4 regions of the Streptomyces malaysiensis subsp. malaysiensis genome follow, and region 4 is predicted to be linked to each of the others. Evidence: riboswitches for the same ligand, from Rfam matches in the RefSeq annotation. Region 4 holds a riboswitch; each other region holds the start of a gene.

Region 1 (4,166 bases), on a different contig from region 4:
GCGTCCTCGGCGGTGTCGCCGTCGAGCAGGCGTTTGTGCGGGGTACGGCCCATCGCGACGACCTCGCGAACGGTCAGGTCGATGCCGGCGCCGGACTCCTGGACCACGGCGGCCAGAGTGCGGGCCAGCCGCCGTACCGGCAGCGACCAGGCGTCCGCCCCGTCCACGCGTACGCACCCCGTGTCGGGGCGCAGCACGCGGTAGACCGCGCGCAGCAGACTCGACTTACCGCTTCCGTTGGGGCCGACGAGGCCGATGACCTCCCCGGGCCGGGCGGTCAGGGAGACGTCCCGTACGAGGTGGTGTGCGCCGGCGGTGAGCGTCAACCCCTCGACGGCGAGTTCGGTCGCGCTCATCCCACTCCTCGATCGGCGTCGCGCCGGGCGTCCCGGCGCATCAGCCACAGAAAGAACGGCCCTCCGCACAGGGCCGTCAGGACCCCGACGGGGATCTCCATCGGGGCGGCGACCGTGCGCGCGGCGACGTCGGCCCAGATGAGGAACACCGCTCCGGCCAGTGCGGCGGTCGGCAGTACGCGGCGGTGGTCGCCGCCCACGAACAGCCGCACGATATGAGGGAGGATCAGGCCGACGAAGCCGATCGGCCCGGCCGCCGCCACCAGGACCCCGGTGACCAGGGACAGCAGGACGAACATCCGGGCACGGAACCGGGCCACGTCCAACCCCATCGTGGTGGCGGCCTCCTCGCCCGCCAGAAGCAGGTTGAGCGAGCGGGCCTGGACCACCAGGACGACGGTGCCGAGCAGCAGGGCCGCGCCCGGCAGCCACAGCGTGCCCCACTGGACGCCACCGAGGCCACCGAGCGTCCAGGCGAGAACCGCCCGCGCCTCGTTGCCCCGGCCGGTGGTCAGGAGCAGCAGATCCATCACCGCGGTGAGCACCGACGCCACCGCCACCCCCGACAGCACCAGCCGGGCCGAGGTGATACGGCCGCCGGCCCGGGCCGTGGTGTACACGAGCAGCAGCGTGAGCAGCGCACCGGCGAACGCGGCGGCCGACAGCGACACCGGCCCGAACAGGCTCACCCCGAAGACGATCACGACGACGGCACCGAGCGAGGCCCCGGAGGACACCCCCAGCAGATACGGCTCCGCGAGCGGATTGCGCACCAGCGCCTGCATGGCGGCACCCACCACCGCGAGCCCGGCACCCGTCACGGCCCCGAGCGCCACCCGCGGAGCCCGTACCTTCAGCACGATCGTCTCGTGCGCCCGCGACGGAACCGGCGCCGACCAGTCGGCGCCCAGCGCGTGCGTCACGATGCGCCACACCTCACCGGGCGGCACATGGACCGAACCGATGGCCATGCCCGCCGTGGCGGAGACCAGGAGCAGGATGCCGAGCGCCGCCAGGACCATGGCGAAGGACACCCGGTGAGCCCCGCCCTCACCGCTCTTGCGTCCGGGGCCGGTATCCGCCGCCGGAGCGTTCCGTACGGTGTCCGTCACCGGAACTTCTCGGGGTGCAGTGCGCGCGCCAGATCCGAGGCCGCGTAGGGCGGACGGACGCCGATGACCGTCGCGGTCAGCGGAAGCACGACGAACCGTTTGTTCTTCACGGCGGGGACGTCGGCGAGTGCGGGCCGCGAGAGCAGGAACCGCTTCTTCCGCTCGACGCTCCCGGCACCCCCGTAGTCGTAGATCGCGATGACCTCGGGTTTGCGGGCGACGACCTGCTCCCACGACGCGTCACCGAAGACCTCGTCGAGGTCGTCGAACACGTTCCGGCCGCCGGCCAGCCGGATGATCTCGGTGCCCAGACCCTTGCCGCCCGCGGTGAACGCCGCCTTGTCCCCGCTGTCGTACACGAACACCGGCACGGCCCGTGCGCCCCGCACCGCCCGGGTGGTCCGCTCGACCCGCCGCTGGAGGTCGGCGACCACCTTGTCGGCGCGCTCCCGCACTCCGAAGATCGCGCCGATGGCACGGATCTCGTCGTAGGTGTCCTTCATCGACACGCGCTTCTCGCCGCAGTACTCGCGGTTGAGGTACGTGTTGATGCCCGCGTCCGCGAACGCCTTGCGGGAACGGCCCTCGTTCCCGGCGAACGCGCTGCCGTAGCCGCCGTAGACGAAGTCCGGATCGGCGTTGAGGACGGTCTCGAAGGACGGTTCCCTCTTCGCCAGTTCGGGAATGGCCGCGAAGTCCTTCCGGTACCGCGGCAGAACGGCCGAGTCGAGGAAGGCGGTGCCCACCATACGGTCCTTCAGACCGAGGGCCAGCATGAGCTCGGCGGGGTGCTGATGGATGGTGACCGCCCGCTCGGGCGGCTTCTCGTACGTGGTGCGGGTCCCGCAGTTGTCGATGGTGACCGGGAAGCCCTTGAGCGACGACGCCGCGCTCGCCGGCTTGTCCGCCGGGCCCTCGCCTCCGGCACAGCCGGTCAGCAGGGTCGTGGACAAGGCGACGGCGGCGGCGACGCGCAGGGCGCGACGGCGGGGAAACGCCGGGGGAGAGAAAACAGGACGGGACATGCCGTCGTACACGTAGAGCCTCCTGGGGAGTCCGCGCTCCTCGGAACGGGCCCGCGACAGACCAGTGTCCTGACTCCCGGATCGACGCTCCCCCGGCCTTCCCACGCGGTGCGCAGTGGCATGTCGAAGGGTTGCACTCCCCGGTCACAGTGGCGGGACCGTGCCGGAATCGCACCGGCTTCCTGTCTCCCGTCGCGGTGATGACCGGCTGATCTTACGTAGGGGTGGCCGAGGGGCGAAAGGGCGCCCGGCCGGAACCGTGCGTACGGGGCAGGGGCTCCCGGCGCTCAGCGATGCTGTGTCCATTGTGGAGCGATCTTGTGAGACTCGGACGCGTCGCTGAACCTCACCCGTCCCCGGCTCGTCATCCAGAGCCGGAGCACCGGGACATCTTCGCGATGGAGCGAAGTCCCCGTGTGCGGAAACGCACCGCGAACGAATGGACGAGCACGCCATGGGGCGACACCGACGAATATCCCAGCTTCCCCGTACCACCCTGGCGTCAAGAGCGGCGCTGGCCGCGGGGGTACTCGTGCCGACGGTCGTCTCGGTGGGGTCGGCTCACGCGGCCACCCCGCAGGCGGCGATCTGCGCCTCGGACAAGCCGGAACTCGCCGAGAAGCTCTCCGAGGACATCAACTCCGCACTGGACGGCGCCTCCGCCACGACGGCGATCAGCCTCCACGACCGCACCACGAACACCACCTGCGCTCTCGACGCGGACCGGAAGTTCGACTCCGCGAGCACGGTCAAGGTGACCGTGCTCGCCACGCTGCTGTGGGACGCGCAGAAGGACGATCGCGCCCTGACGCAGGAGGAGAAGGACCGTGCCACCGCCATGATCACGAAGTCCGACAACGATGCCACCACCGCGCTGTGGAACCAACTCGGGGCGGCCAAGGTCAACGCGTTTCTGCTGGCCGCGGGGATGACCAACACCGTCCTCGACAGCGAGGGGCACTGGGGGCTCACCCAGATCACCGCGAACGATGAGGAGAAGCTCCTCCAACTGGTGACCCACGCGAACCCGGTGCTCGGTGAGGACTCCCGCGCCTACATCCTGAAGCTGACCGGCGAGGTCATCCCCTCGCAGCGCTGGGGGACCCCGGCCGGTGCGCCGGGCGACGCACAGGTGCATGTGAAGAACGGCTGGCTGGAGCGGGCCACGAACGGCTGGCGTGTGCACAGCCTCGGCGCTTTCACCGGCGGTGACCACGACTACACGATCACGGTGCTCACGCAGGACAACGCCACGATGGACGACGGCATCGCCAACATCGAGGGCATCGCCCGCGCGGTCCACGAGAACCTCAACGCACCCGCGGCCGGCGCCCGGCCCTAGGCGTCTCCGCTTCGCGTCAGGCCGCCGGCCGGCGGTGCCCCCTGTGGGCGGCCGCCCGGCCGCTGTCGCCGGTGCGTGTCCGGGCCACGAGGAGCGCGATGTCGTCCTCCGGGGGCGCGTCCGTGGTCATCCTCGAGATGACACGGGCACACAGGTCATCGAGGCTCGCCGGGGGACGTTCCAGCGCGGTGAGCAGCCGCTCCAGTCCGGCATCGATGTCGCCGTGCCGGGACTCCACCAGCCCGTCGGTGAAGAAGGCGAGCAGGCTGCCCTCGGGCAGTTCGAGGTCGACGGATTCATAGCGACCGGCGCCTATTCCGACCGGCGGGCC
Region 2 (4,166 bases), on a different contig from region 4:
ATCGACGAGGGCGCCGGTATCCGACCAGAAGTGATCTTCGCGGGGCTGGTCGGCGCGATCCTGTGGAACCTGGTGACCTGGCTCGCCGGGCTCCCCTCCAGTTCCTCGCACGCCCTGTTCGGCGGCCTGATCGGCGCCACCCTGGTCTCCGTCGGCCTGGACGGGGTCAACGGCGACGCGATCGTCATGAAGGTCCTGATCCCCGCCGTCGCCGCCCCGATCGTGGCCGGCATCGCCACCATGGTCGCCACGCGGCTCACCTACCGGCTCGGCAGCGGCCGCTCACCGGAGGACACCGCGAAGGGCTACCGCGCGGGGCAGATCGCCTCGGCGGCCCTGGTCTCCCTCGCCCACGGCACCAACGACGCCCAGAAGACGATGGGCGTGATCACCCTGGCGCTGGTCACCGGGAACGTGGTGGCGCCCGACTCCGACCCGCCGCTGTGGGTCATCGTCTCGGCGGGTCTTGCCATCGCGCTCGGCACCTACCTGGGCGGCTGGCGGATCATCCGCACCATGGGCAAGGGCATCACCGACATCCAGCCGCCGCAGGGCTTCGCCGCCCAGACCGGCGCCGCGACGGTCATCCTCGCCTCCTCCCACATCGGCTTCGCGCTGTCCACCACCCAGGTCTGCTCCGGCGCCGTCATGGGCGCGGGTGTCGGCCGTAAGGGCGCGGTGGTGCGCTGGTCGACCGCGGGCCGCATGGTGGTCGCCTGGGTGCTGACCCTGCCCGCCGCGGGTCTGGTGGCGGGTGGCGCCGCGCTGCTGGCCGACCAGGGGAACGCGGGGGTCGCGGCGGTGGCCGTGCTCGCGATCCTGGCCTGCGGGGCGATCTGGGCGCTGTCGCGCCGCAAGCCCGTGGACCACACCAACGTCAACGAGGTCGCCCCCCAGGAGCCGGTGGGCGCCGTCACGGCCGCCCTGCGGTCCGTGGCCCCGCCGCCCGCGGGTACGGCGGCTTCCGCCCCCGAGGACGCCGCGGAGACCGCCGCCGTGAGCGGCACCCCTGAGAGCGCGCCCGAGCAGACCCCCACCCCCGCCGCCGCGAGCAGCACCACCCGCTAAGGAGCCAGGAAACATGAACATCGACTGGGCGGCACTCGGCCAGGTCTTCGGCGTCAGCCTCGCGGTGACGGTCGGCATGGTGGGCGTCTTCACCCTGGGCATCGTCGGCACGTCCCGTAAGGCGGCGCCGGAGCAGGGCGGCACGGCCGCCGTGCCCTCCGGCGCGGCCGGCGGCGGGTCCGCGCTCGCGCGCACCGGCGCGTACGCCTGTTTCGCGGTGTGCGCCGCGGTCGTGGCGTACGGCATCTATCTGATCGTCGCCTGAGGACCCCGCGTCCCCATTGCCCCACCGGCCGCCGGATGGCGGCGCTGACCAGCGCCGACCGTCCGGCGGCCGTCCTGTGAGCGACCGTCGTCTGTGGGGCTCGGCACACTCGGGCGTCATGGGTCATATGCGAGTTGACGGCCATTCGCGGCCCATGGTGGACTTCCCGAGCCAAACGGCGGCAGGAGAGGAAGCCGGTGAGAATCCGGCGCGGTCCCGCCACTGTCACCGGGGAGCGGCCTCCCATCGCCTGTATGGGGTCACGGCTCGTCCGTACGGTTCGTCGCGTACGTGGGGCTGGAAGACCGGGAGGGCCGCGGATCCGGGAGCCAGGAGACTCTCACCGCCGGTCACGTCGAACCAGGGCGAGGACCCTGAGTGAGGACATACCGCCATGCCCGGCACCGCCACGCCGCCAGCCTCCGCTGCCCGCTCCGGCTCCCCCCGTACCTCTGTCGGCACCTCTGTTCGCGTTCCGCCGCGCCGAGGCGTGACGGCGGCCTGAGGGATGCCTGCCGACCACGCCTCGTTCGCGTGCGGCGCGGCCCTCGGCTTCCTCGGCGACCTCGCCACGGGCGATCCGCGCCGCGGCCATCCGGTGGCCGCGTTCGGGCGCGCCGCCGCGGCCGCCGAGCGCCGGCTGTGGCGTGACCACCGCGGCTACGGGGCCCTGCACACCGCGCTGTGCGCGGGCGGCGCGGCCGCCGGTGCCGCGCTGCTGACCCGCGCCGTACGGGCCCTCGGCGGGCGCCGTGGCGCGGAGGTCGCGCTGACCGCCGCCGCCACCTGGGCCGTGCTCGGCGGTACGACGCTGGGCCGTGAGGCACGGGCCGTCGGCGACGCGCTGGCCGCCGGGGACCTCGAGGCCGCCCGGGAGCGGCTGCCGCATCTGTGCGGCCGCGATCCGCAGGCGCTGGACGGGCCGCGGATCGCCCGCGCGGTTGTCGAATCGGTCGCCGAGAACACCTCCGACGCCGTCGTGGGCGCCCTGGTGTGGGGCGCCGTGGGCGGGGTGCCGGGGCTCATCGGCTTCCGCGCCGTCAACACCCTGGACGCCATGGTGGGCCACAAGTCGCCGCGCTACCGGCGGTTCGGCTGGGCGGCGGCCCGTCTGGACGATGTGGCCGGATGGCCCGGTGCGCGCCTTACGGCGGCCCTGGCGACGCTGGCGGGCCCCGATCCGCGCGGTGCGTGGCGCGCCTGGCGGCACGACGGCCGGCGCCATCCGAGCCCCAACGCGGGCCCTGTGGAGGCGTCCTTCGCGGGCGCGCTCGGCGTACGGCTGGGCGGCACCCTCGCGTACGGCGGCCGGGTCGAGCACCGGCCGGTGCTCAACTCCGGCGGGCGGCCGGTGGCGGCGGCCGACATCGAGCGGGCGATACGGCTGTCGCGGCGCGTCGGCGTCCTGGCGCTCGGGGTGTCCGTGGCGGCCCGGCCGGTCCTGAGGGCGTTGACGGGGCGGCCCCTGGCCGCTGGAAGGGGCGGTGGATGAGCGGGATACGCGGTAAGGGCGGCACGGACGGTTCGGGGTCGCGGGGCGGGGGGCTGCTCGTCGCGGGCACGACCTCCGACGCGGGCAAGAGCGTGGTGACGGCCGGGATCTGCCGGTGGCTCGCCCGTAAGGGCGTCAGCGTGGCGCCCTTCAAGGCGCAGAACATGTCGCTCAACTCCTTCGTCACCCGGGAGGGGGCGGAGATCGGGCGGGCGCAGGCCATGCAGGCCGCCGCCGCTCGCGTGGAGCCGAGCGCGCTGATGAATCCGGTCCTGCTGAAGCCGGGCAGCGACCGCAGCAGCCAGGTGGTGCTGCTGGGCAAGCCGGTGGGCGAGCTGAGCGCGCGCGGGTACTTCGGTCGGCCGGGGACCCCGGCGCGGCCGGGGCCCGCCGTACGGCCGCCGTCGGGCGCGGTCTCCCCCGGTGAGGCGGCCAAGGGGCGTGAGGCGCTGCTGGGGACCGTCACGGAGTGCCTGGAGGAGCTGCGGCGCACCCATGACGCCGTGATCTGCGAGGGCGCGGGCAGCCCGGCCGAGATCAATCTGCGCCGTACCGACATCGTCAACATGGGGCTCGCGCGGGCCGCGGGGCTTCCGGTCGTGGTGGTCGGGGACATCGACCGCGGTGGCGTCTTCGCGTCCTTCTTCGGCACGACCGCCCTGATGTCGGCGGCGGACCAGCGGCATGTGGCCGCCTATCTGGTGAACAAGTTCCGCGGCGATGTGAGCCTTCTGGAGCCAGGTCTGGAGATGCTGCGCGACCTCACCGGGCGCCCGACCGTCGGTGTGCTGCCGTTCGCCCACGGGCTGGGGATCGACGAGGAGGACGGGCTGCGGGTCTCGCTGCGCGGCACGGTGCGGGAGAGCGTCGTGGCACCCCCTTACGGTGCGGACGTGCTGCGGATCGCGGTGGCCGCCGTGCCGCTGATGTCCAACTTCACGGACGTGGACGCGCTGGCGGCCGAACCGGGCGTGGTCGTGCGGTTCGTGGACCGGCCCGAGGAGCTGGCCGACGCCGATCTGGTGGTGCTGCCGGGCACCCGGGGCACCGTAAGGGCGCTGGAGTGGCTGCGTGAGCGCGGGCTCGCCGGCGCGATCGCCCGGCGGGCCGCCGAGGGCCGCCCGGTGCTGGGCGTCTGCGGCGGTTTCCAGATGCTCGGGGAGCGCATCGAGGACGAGGTCGAGTCGAGGGCCGGGACGGTCGCCGGGCTCGGGCTGCTGCCGGTGCGGGTGCGGTTCGCGGCGGAGAAGACCCTGGCCCGGCCGGTGGGCGAGGCGCTCGGTGAGCGGGTGGAGGGCTACGAGATCCACCACGGGGTCGCCGAGCCGCTCGACGGGGCCG
Region 3 (4,166 bases), on a different contig from region 4:
GGCGTCCATCACTCGTTTGGCGCATCAGGGCGTGGCCGGCGGCGCGCTTGTATGACAAGCGCTCGGCTATTCGGGGGAACGCGCGACGGAGGTATGGCTTGCCGTTGCCCGCCATGCCTCTAATGAGTGATATCGGCACTGCCGACCCGCGCCTGACCACCTGGGGAGGGGGCGATCCGATGAGCCTCGCCGCGTTCCTTCTCGCCCTCGGCACCACCTGCCGGATCACCCGCTTCATCACCAAGGACACCCTGGCGGCCGGGTTCAGAACCTGGGTCGCCGACCGCTTCGGCGACGACTCCCGGGCCTCCTACCTGGTCAACTGCGGTTGGTGCACCAGCATCTGGGTCGCCGCCGCCATCGCCGTCTACGCCTCCTTGCTGCACACCACCGCGTGGTTCCTGCTGCCGGCCACCGCCCTGACGCTCTCCTACCTCGCGGGGCTCGCCTCGCGCTGGCTGGACTGACACCGACCCGAACACGACTCGCGACCCGATGGAAAGGAATGACGGCCATGGCCTGCAACTGCGGCGGAAGAGCGCCCCAATGGACGCCTCAACCCACTGTCGTCTATGAGTTGAAGCTGCCGGACGGCACGGTCCGGCGGTACGTCACCCATCAGGAAGCCGACGCCGCCAACAAGCGCGCGGGTTCCATCGGAGTGATCACCCCCGTCACCCAGTGACGGCGGAGATCCGCGCCCGACCCAGGCAGCCCGGCTGTCGGTGGTCTGCGGCAGACTGCGCGCATGGATATCACAATCAGGCACGCGCGGGACGAGGAACTGGACGGGATCGGGGAGCTCACCGCTCAGGCGTATCTCGGGGACGGGCTGCTGGACTTCGGGGACAGCGATCCGTATCTCGCCACGCTGCGCGATGCCCGGCGCCGGGCCGCCGATTCCGAGCTGCTGGTCGCGGCGGACGCGGCGAGTGACGAGGTGCTGGGGGCCGTGGCGTTCGCCGAGTACGGCGGGGCGTACGCGGAGCTGGCCCGGCCCGGCGAGGGCGAGTTCCGGATGCTGGCCGTGCGGCCCGAGTCGCGGCGGCGCGGGGCGGCCGAGGCGCTGGTGCGCGCGTGTCTGGACCGGGCGCGCGCGCTGGGGCTGAAGCGCATAGTGATCAGCAGCCAGCGCTCGATGACCGCCGCCCACCGGCTGTACGAGCGGCTGGGGTTCGTACGGGCCCCGGAGCGGGACTGGGCGCCGCTTGCCGGGACGGACCTCACCCTCTGGGCGTTCACCGTGGAGCTGTGACGACGAGCGCCGCACAGCCCCGGCCACGGCCGCCACCCGCCCCGGGCCACCGGCCACCGCGCGCCCCAGGTCACGGGCCGCCTCGGGAACGCATTAGCACATTCATACGAAACTCCGCACCTCCCGACACTAGATATGGGGGTGCGTGCGTCGGGCGGCACAAGATGTATGCTCGTCCTCGCTGTCGCCGCAGGGGAATCCGGTGGGAATCCGGAACTGTCCCGCAACGGTGTACGTGTGCGCTTATGCGGCGTACCCGTGAGTCCGAGCACCTGCCGACGGCCTTGCGTGAACACGTCCCCCGGCCTCGTGGGTTGGGCCGATGGACGCTGCGTGGTGTGCCCGGCGTACGAGGAGTGCGGCATCGGCATGCCCGTACGCGCCCATCGCACCACCCCTCGTGGCCCCAGCCCAGCGAGGGAGAGCACCTCAGTGACCATCGCGCCCGCAGATCCGGTTTCAGAGCAGGCGGTTTCTCAGGCAGCGGTCGACGCGCCCGGGACCGCCCTGCTACGGACGCTCACCGGACTCACCGCCGACCTGCCCGCCACCGACCCCGGTAAGGTCGCGGCCGCCGCCCTGCGCGGCCGCCATCCCGGCTCGGACGAGGCGGAGTTGCGCGGGCTGGCGACCGAGGCGGCGGCCGGGCTCATCGCCGAGGAGCCGGAGTACTCCCGGCTGGCCGCGCGGCTGCTGGCGCTCACCATCACCGAGGAGGCGGCCGGGCAGGGCGCGGTCTCCTTCTCCACCTCCGTCCAGGTGGGCCACCGCGAGGGCCTGCTCGCCGACTCCACCGCGGAGTTCGCCACCGCCCACGCCGGCCGGCTGGACGCGCTGGTGGAGCGGGCCCTGGCCGACGGCGCCGACAACCGCTTCGGCTACTTCGGGCTGCGCACCCTCTACAGCCGCTATCTGCTGCGCCACCCCATCACCCGGCAGGTGATCGAGACCCCGCAGCACTTCCTGCTGCGGGTGGCCTGCGGGCTCGCCGAGGACCTCTCGGCGCGGGCGCTGGAGGACGTGGCCGAGCTGTACCGGCTGACCAGCACGCTGTCGTACCTCCCCAGCTCCCCCACGCTGTTCAACTCCGGCACCCGGCATCCGCAGATGTCGTCCTGCTATCTGCTGGACTCGCCGCTGGACGAGCTGGACTCGATCTACAACCGCTACCACCAGGTGGCGCGGCTGTCGAAGCACGCGGGCGGCATCGGCCTTTCCTACTCCCGCATCCGGGCCCGCGGTTCGCTGATCCGGGGCACCAACGGGCACTCCAACGGCATCGTGCCGTTCCTGCGCACGCTCGACTCCTCGGTGGCCGCCGTCAACCAGGGCGGCCGGCGCAAGGGCGCGGCCTGTGTCTACCTGGAGACCTGGCACGCAGACCTCGAGGAGTTCCTGGAGCTCCGGGACAACACGGGCGAGGACGCCCGCCGCACCCACAACCTCAACATCGCCCACTGGATCCCGGACGAGTTCATGCGCCGGGTCGAGGCGGACGCCGACTGGTCGCTGTTCTCCCCGGTCGACGCGCCCGATCTGGTGGACCTGTGGGGCGAGGAGTTCGACGCCGCGTACCGCAGGGCCGAGGCCGAGGGACGGGCGGTCAAGCAGGTCCCGGCCCGCCAGCTGTACGCGCGGATGATGCGCACCCTCGCACAGACCGGCAACGGCTGGATGACGTTCAAGGACGCCGCCAACCGCACCGCCAACCAGACCGCCGAGCCCGGCAGGGTCGTCCACTCCTCGAATCTGTGCACCGAGATCCTGGAGGTGACCAACGACGGCGAGACCGCCGTGTGCAACCTCGGATCGGTCAACCTCGCCGCACACCTGGGCGAGGACGGGCAGCTGGACTGGGAGCGCCTGGACGCCACCGTCCGCACCGCCGTCACCTTCCTCGACCGCGTGGTGGACATCAACTTCTACCCCACGGAGGAGGCCGGGGCCTCCAACTCCCGCTGGCGCCCGGTGGGTCTGGGCCTCATGGGGCTCCAGGACGTCTTCTTCCGGCTGCGGCTGCCGTTCGACTCGCCCGAGGCCACGGCGCTCTCCACGCGGATCTCCGAGCGCATCATGCTCGCCGCGTACGAGGCGTCCTGCGAGCTCGCCGAGCGCCACGGCCCGCACCCCGCCTGGTCCGAGACCCGCACCGCACGCGGGGTGCTGCACCCGGACCACTACACGGACGCGGTGGCCACCTGGCCGGAGCGCTGGGAGGCGCTGCGCACCCGGATGGCGAAGTCCGGGATGCGGAACTCGCTGCTGCTGGCGATCGCGCCGACCGCGACCATCGCCTCCATCGCAGGCGTCTACGAGTGCATCGAGCCGCAGGTCTCCAACCTCTTCAAGCGCGAGACGCTGAGCGGGGAGTTCCTCCAGGTCAACTCCTATCTGGTGGACGACCTGAAGAAGCTGGGCGTCTGGGACGCGAAGACCCGTGAGGCGCTGCGCGAGTCCAACGGCTCGGTCCAGGACCTCTCCTGGGTGCCCGCGGACGTACGGGAGCTGTACCGCACCGCGTGGGAGATCCCGCAGCGCGCCCTGATCGACATGGCGGCGGCCCGCACCCCGTACCTCGACCAGAGCCAGTCGCTGAACCTCTTCATGGCCTCGCCGACCATCGGCAAGCTCAGCTCGATGTACGCGTACGCCTGGAAGCGCGGCATCAAGACCACGTACTACCTGCGCTCGCGGCCGGCCACCCGGATCGCCCAGAGCGCCCGCGGCGGCGCCACCGCCGCCACCACCCCTGCTCCCCTCCCCGTACAGCAGGCTCCGGCCGAGGCCGACGCGATCGCCTGCTCCCTGGAGAACCCCGAGTCCTGCGAGGCATGCCAGTAACCATGAGTGACACCAAGAACCTGCTCGACCCGGGCTTCGAACTGACCCTGCGGCCCATGCGGTACCCGCA
Region 4 (4,166 bases):
GGCCCACCGTCTCGCCGGGGCGCAGGGTGAGGGTGACACCGTCGAGGATCAGCCGGTCGTGGGTGCGGCGGCTGACGTGGTCGGCGCGGAGTCCGGGCGCGGCCTCGGCGGTGGCGGGGGATGCGGCGGTGGCGGGGGTGGCGGTGGCGGGGCGTCCCGCCGTGGAGTCGCTCACGTCTTCCTCCGGCCGCGGTGGAGCACGGCCACGAAGGCCGGTACGCCGATGAGGGACGTCACCACGCCCACCGGGACCTCCTGGGGGTCGATGACGGTACGGGCTGCGGTGTCCACCCACACCAGGAAGATGGCTCCGGCCAGTGTGGTGACCGGGAGCAGCCGGACATGGCCGGAGCCGGTGAGGGCGCGGGTGGCGTGCGGGAGGACCAGGCCGACGAAGCCGATGGCCCCGGCGCAGCTGACCAGGGTCGCGGTGAGCAGCGCGACCGCGCACAGCAGGACGAGACGGGCACGGGCCACCCGTACGCCGAGCGCTGCCGCGGCCTCCTCCCCGAAGGCGAACGCGTCCAGGGTGCGGCCGTGCCCGAGACAGACCGCGAGCACGCCGGCCAGGACGGCGGCGCACAGCAGCACATCGCCCCACCCGGCGCCGGTGAGCGAGCCGAGCAGCCAGAACAGCACGCCCCGGGTGGTCTCGGCGTCCGCGGAGGTGAGCACGGTGAACGAGGTCAGCGCGGAGAACAGCTGCATGGCGGCCACCCCGGACAGCACCACGCGGTCGGTGCTGCCACCGAGGCTGTGGCTGAGCGCCAGGACCAGGCCGAAGGAGAGCAGCGCACCGGTGAACGCGCCCGCCGACAGCGATACGGCCCCGCCGCCCACCCCGAGGACGACCACGGCGACGGCCCCGGTGGAGGCGCCGGAGGACACCCCGAGGACGAACGGATCGGCCAGCGGATTGCGCAGCAGCGACTGCATCACGGCCCCGCAGAGGGCCAGACCCGCCCCGCACACCGCGGCGAGCAGCGTGCGGGGCATGCGCAGGTTCCACACGATGCCGTCGCGCAATGGCGGCAACGTGCTCTCGCCCAGGCCGAGATGGGCGCTGACCGCCGCCCATACGTCGGCCGTGGAGATGTCGGCGGGGCCGATGGTCACGGCGAAGGCGACCGACGCGAGCAGCGCGGCCACGCCTCCCGCGAGCAGCGGCAGGAGGCGGGCGCTCACCTGGCGAGACCGAAGTCGCGCAGTCCGGCGGCGACCTGCTCGACCCCCTCGACCGTGCGCAGGGACGGGTTCATGGCCTGCCCGCTCAGCAGGATGTACCGCTTCTTCTTCACCGCGGTGAGGTTGCGGGTGGCGGGGTGGGTCCGCAGGAAACGCATCTTGGCCTCGGCGGTCTCCGCGGTCTGCTGCTTGCGCGTGAGATCGCCGAGGACGATGACGTCCGGGTCGCGGTCGGCCACGGTCTCCCAGTTGATCTGCGGCCACTCGTCGTGGGTGTCGGAGAAGGCGTTCTCCGCCCCGACGGCCCGGGTGATGGCGCCCGGCGCGCCGCAGCAGCCGGCGAGGTACGGCGACTGGGAGTTGGCGAACCAGTACATGAGGGAGACACCGGGGGCGTCCAGCCCCTCGGTGGCCGTACGAACACGCCGCTTCAACTCGGCGACCAGCTTCTCGCCACGCTCGTCGACACCGAAGGCGTGGGCCAGGTCGCGTATTTCGCCGTAGACCACGTCCAAGGTGAGTGGCCTGCCGCGGGAGCCGTCGCCGCCGCTGTCGGGGTCCCTGCCCGCCGAGCAGTCGGACGGCGAGACGTAGGTGGGCACACCCAGCTTCTCGAACTGCTCACGGGTGGCCACACCGCCCCTGCCGAGGGTGGAGACGAACGAGGCGGTGACGAAGTCGGGTTCGGCGTCCAGGGCCTTCTCGAAGGAGGGCGCGTTGTCCGCCAGTCGCGGCACCGTCGCGTTGGCCTTCTCCAGGCCCTTCGGCACCGGGTCGGTCCACATGGCCGTCCCCGCCAGGCGGTCGGCGAGGCCGAGGGCGAGCAGGATCTCCGTGGTGCCCTGGTTGAGCGAGACGGCCCGCTTCGGGGCGGACGTCAACGTGGTTCTGTGGCCGCAGTTGTCGATCGTTCGCGGATAGCCCGAACCGGCGGGCTTTCCGGCGTCCGCGGTGTCATGGCCGGAGCCACCGCATGCGGTGAGCAGCAGGGCAGGGGCGAGCAGGAGGGCCGCGGTGCGGCGGGCGGAGCTGAGCACGGGCATGCCTCGGGGTCGGGGCTCGTACGCGGAGCCTGGCCTACGGACGTCCCTCCGCGCACAGGGTCGCGGAGGTGCCAGCAGGTCTTCGGACTCGGGTTCGTCCGGACGGGGCGCCTTCCCGGTGCTCGTCCGCGGCGGCCTCGCGGCCGTCATGGACTCCTTCCAGTGGCATCACATGCCCCGCCCGTCCCCCTCACCGCTGCGCGTCAGCTCCGGATTCACACCGGATTCCCTGGCCTCGGATGTGGCACGACTGGCTCCCCGAGCCTATCAAGAGGGGTCGGTCGCAAGGGCCGGTCGTGGAAGCGGATGGACTCGTGGGCCGAGCAGGTCAGTTCGGCCGTCGGCGGGCCTGCCGTATCTCGCGGTCGACGGCCCAGACATCGCCGACAGGGCCGAGGTGGCCGAGCTTGTCGGGGTTGGACACCGTGCGGACGGTCTGGATACGCCCGTCGAGCACATCGAGGGCCAGGGTGTGGAGCACCTTGCCGTCCCGGTCATGGAAGATCGCCCCGGGCTGGCCGTTGACCTCATGCGGCTCGAACGACACATCCACCCGGAACAGCCAGGGGAAGGCCGTGCCCAGCAACCGGGCCACCTTCTCCGCGCCCACGACGGCCTTCGCCAGCTGCGGGGTCTTGCCGCCACCGTCCCCGACCAGCCGCACATCGGCGGCCAGCAGATTCCGCAGCCCACCCACATCGCCGTCCGTCAGCGCGTCGAAGAACCGCGTGGCCAGCTCCTGCCGCTCCCGCCGGTCCGCCTCGAAGCGCGGCCGCCCGGCCTCCATATGCCGCCGAGCCCGTACCAGCAGCTGCCGGCATGCCGCCTCCGAGCGCCCCACCGCCGTGGCGATCTCGTCGAACCCGAAGGCGAACACCTCCCGCAGCACGAACACCGCCCGCTCCAGCGGGCTGAGCCGCTCCAGCAGCAGCAACGCCGCCATCGACACCGAGTCGGCCAGCTCCACCGCGCGGGCCGGATCCTGATACGGGTCCCTGAGCAGTGGCTCGGGGAACCACGGGCCCATGTACTCCTCCCGTCGCACCCGGGCGGAGCGCAGCACATCGATGGAGATCCGCGTCACCGTGGCCGACAGAAACGCCTTGGTCGACGTGGGCCGGGTCGCCGAGCCGTCGAAGCGCAGCCAGGTCTCCTGCACCGCGTCCTCGGCCTCGCTCACACTGCTCAGAATCCGATAGGCGATCGAGAACAGCAGCGGCCGCAGCTCCTCGAACTCCTCGACCTTGCTCACACGGCTCCCCTCCCCCGGATCCCCCTGAACCACCGGCCGGTCAGAACTGCCCGACCTGGTAGTCGCCGGCCGGCTGCTGGGTGATGATGTTCAGCCGGTTCACCATATTCATGAACGAGACCAAGATCACCAGAGCGGTGAGCTGCTCCTCGTCGTAGTACTTGGCGGCATTCGCCCACACCTCGTCGCCGACCCCGACGGCCGCGTCCGCGACCCGGGTCCCCTCCTCCGCCAGCGCCAGCGCGGCGCGCTCGGCCTCGGTGAAGACCGTGGCCTCGCGCCATACCGCCACCAGGTTCAGCCGCACCGCGGTCTCACCGGCCGCGGCGGCCTCCTTGGTGTGCATGTCGACACAGGCGGCGCAGCCGTTGATCTGGCTCACCCGAAGCGCCACCAGCTCCTGCGCAGCGGCCGGCAGCGGCGAGTCCTTGACCGCCTTGCCCGCCGTCATCACGGGCTTGAGGATCTTGCCGGCGGTGACGCTGTCGAAGTAGTTCAGTCGCGCGTCCATGGTGTGCTCCTCCGCGGTTGTCAGTGGCTACACCCCTGAGACGGGGTAGCCCGACCCCCTGTGACATCGCCGGCTGTGACCTGCGTCTCCCCGCCCCGAGCGCGCAGTTCGTCATACCGCTGCTGAGCGCCACCCTCACGGCACCGACGTACACCGCCACCTTCGCCGGGGCGCC

Evidence for each region. A riboswitch is a leader RNA that binds a small molecule or an ion and turns the genes downstream of it on or off. The one in region 4 is predicted to bind cobalamin.
Region 1: another riboswitch for cobalamin. It lies ahead of AB0E24_RS40460 (ABC transporter substrate-binding protein); the one in region 4 lies ahead of AB0E24_RS25375 (ABC transporter substrate-binding protein).
Region 2: another riboswitch for cobalamin. It lies ahead of AB0E24_RS19545 (cobalamin biosynthesis protein); the one in region 4 lies ahead of AB0E24_RS25375 (ABC transporter substrate-binding protein).
Region 3: another riboswitch for cobalamin. It lies ahead of AB0E24_RS02000 (ribonucleoside-diphosphate reductase subunit alpha); the one in region 4 lies ahead of AB0E24_RS25375 (ABC transporter substrate-binding protein).

The regions. Positions count from the first base shown of each region.
Region 1 covers NZ_JBEZNG010000035.1:696-4,861, forward strand. Annotated here, with positions in the region: gene AB0E24_RS40450 (ABC transporter ATP-binding protein) at 1-356, opposite strand, end outside; gene AB0E24_RS40455 (FecCD family ABC transporter permease) at 353-1,468, opposite strand; gene AB0E24_RS40460 (ABC transporter substrate-binding protein) at 1,465-2,505, opposite strand; cobalamin riboswitch at 2,536-2,725, opposite strand; gene AB0E24_RS40465 (serine hydrolase) at 2,948-3,835, shown strand; gene AB0E24_RS40470 (SpoIIE family protein phosphatase) at 3,852-4,166, opposite strand, start outside.
Region 2 covers NZ_JBEZNG010000008.1:392,688-396,853, reverse strand. Annotated here, with positions in the region: gene AB0E24_RS19555 (inorganic phosphate transporter) at 1-1,068, shown strand, start outside; gene AB0E24_RS19550 (hypothetical protein) at 1,082-1,333, shown strand; cobalamin riboswitch at 1,475-1,692, shown strand; gene AB0E24_RS19545 (cobalamin biosynthesis protein) at 1,842-2,825, shown strand; gene AB0E24_RS19540 (cobyric acid synthase) at 2,822-4,166, shown strand, end outside.
Region 3 covers NZ_JBEZNG010000001.1:451,192-455,357, forward strand. Annotated here, with positions in the region: gene AB0E24_RS01985 (DUF1360 domain-containing protein) at 123-467, shown strand; gene AB0E24_RS01990 (DUF7196 family protein) at 515-685, shown strand; gene AB0E24_RS01995 (GNAT family N-acetyltransferase) at 749-1,255, shown strand; cobalamin riboswitch at 1,390-1,549, shown strand; gene AB0E24_RS02000 (ribonucleoside-diphosphate reductase subunit alpha) at 1,688-4,096, shown strand; gene AB0E24_RS02005 (ribonucleotide-diphosphate reductase subunit beta) at 4,087-4,166, shown strand, end outside.
Region 4 covers NZ_JBEZNG010000013.1:157,567-161,732, forward strand. Annotated here, with positions in the region: gene AB0E24_RS25365 (ABC transporter ATP-binding protein) at 1-52, opposite strand, end outside; gene AB0E24_RS25370 (FecCD family ABC transporter permease) at 172-1,185, opposite strand; gene AB0E24_RS25375 (ABC transporter substrate-binding protein) at 1,182-2,222, opposite strand; cobalamin riboswitch at 2,285-2,498, opposite strand; gene AB0E24_RS25380 (RNA polymerase sigma-70 factor) at 2,557-3,480, opposite strand; gene AB0E24_RS25385 (carboxymuconolactone decarboxylase family protein) at 3,521-3,991, opposite strand.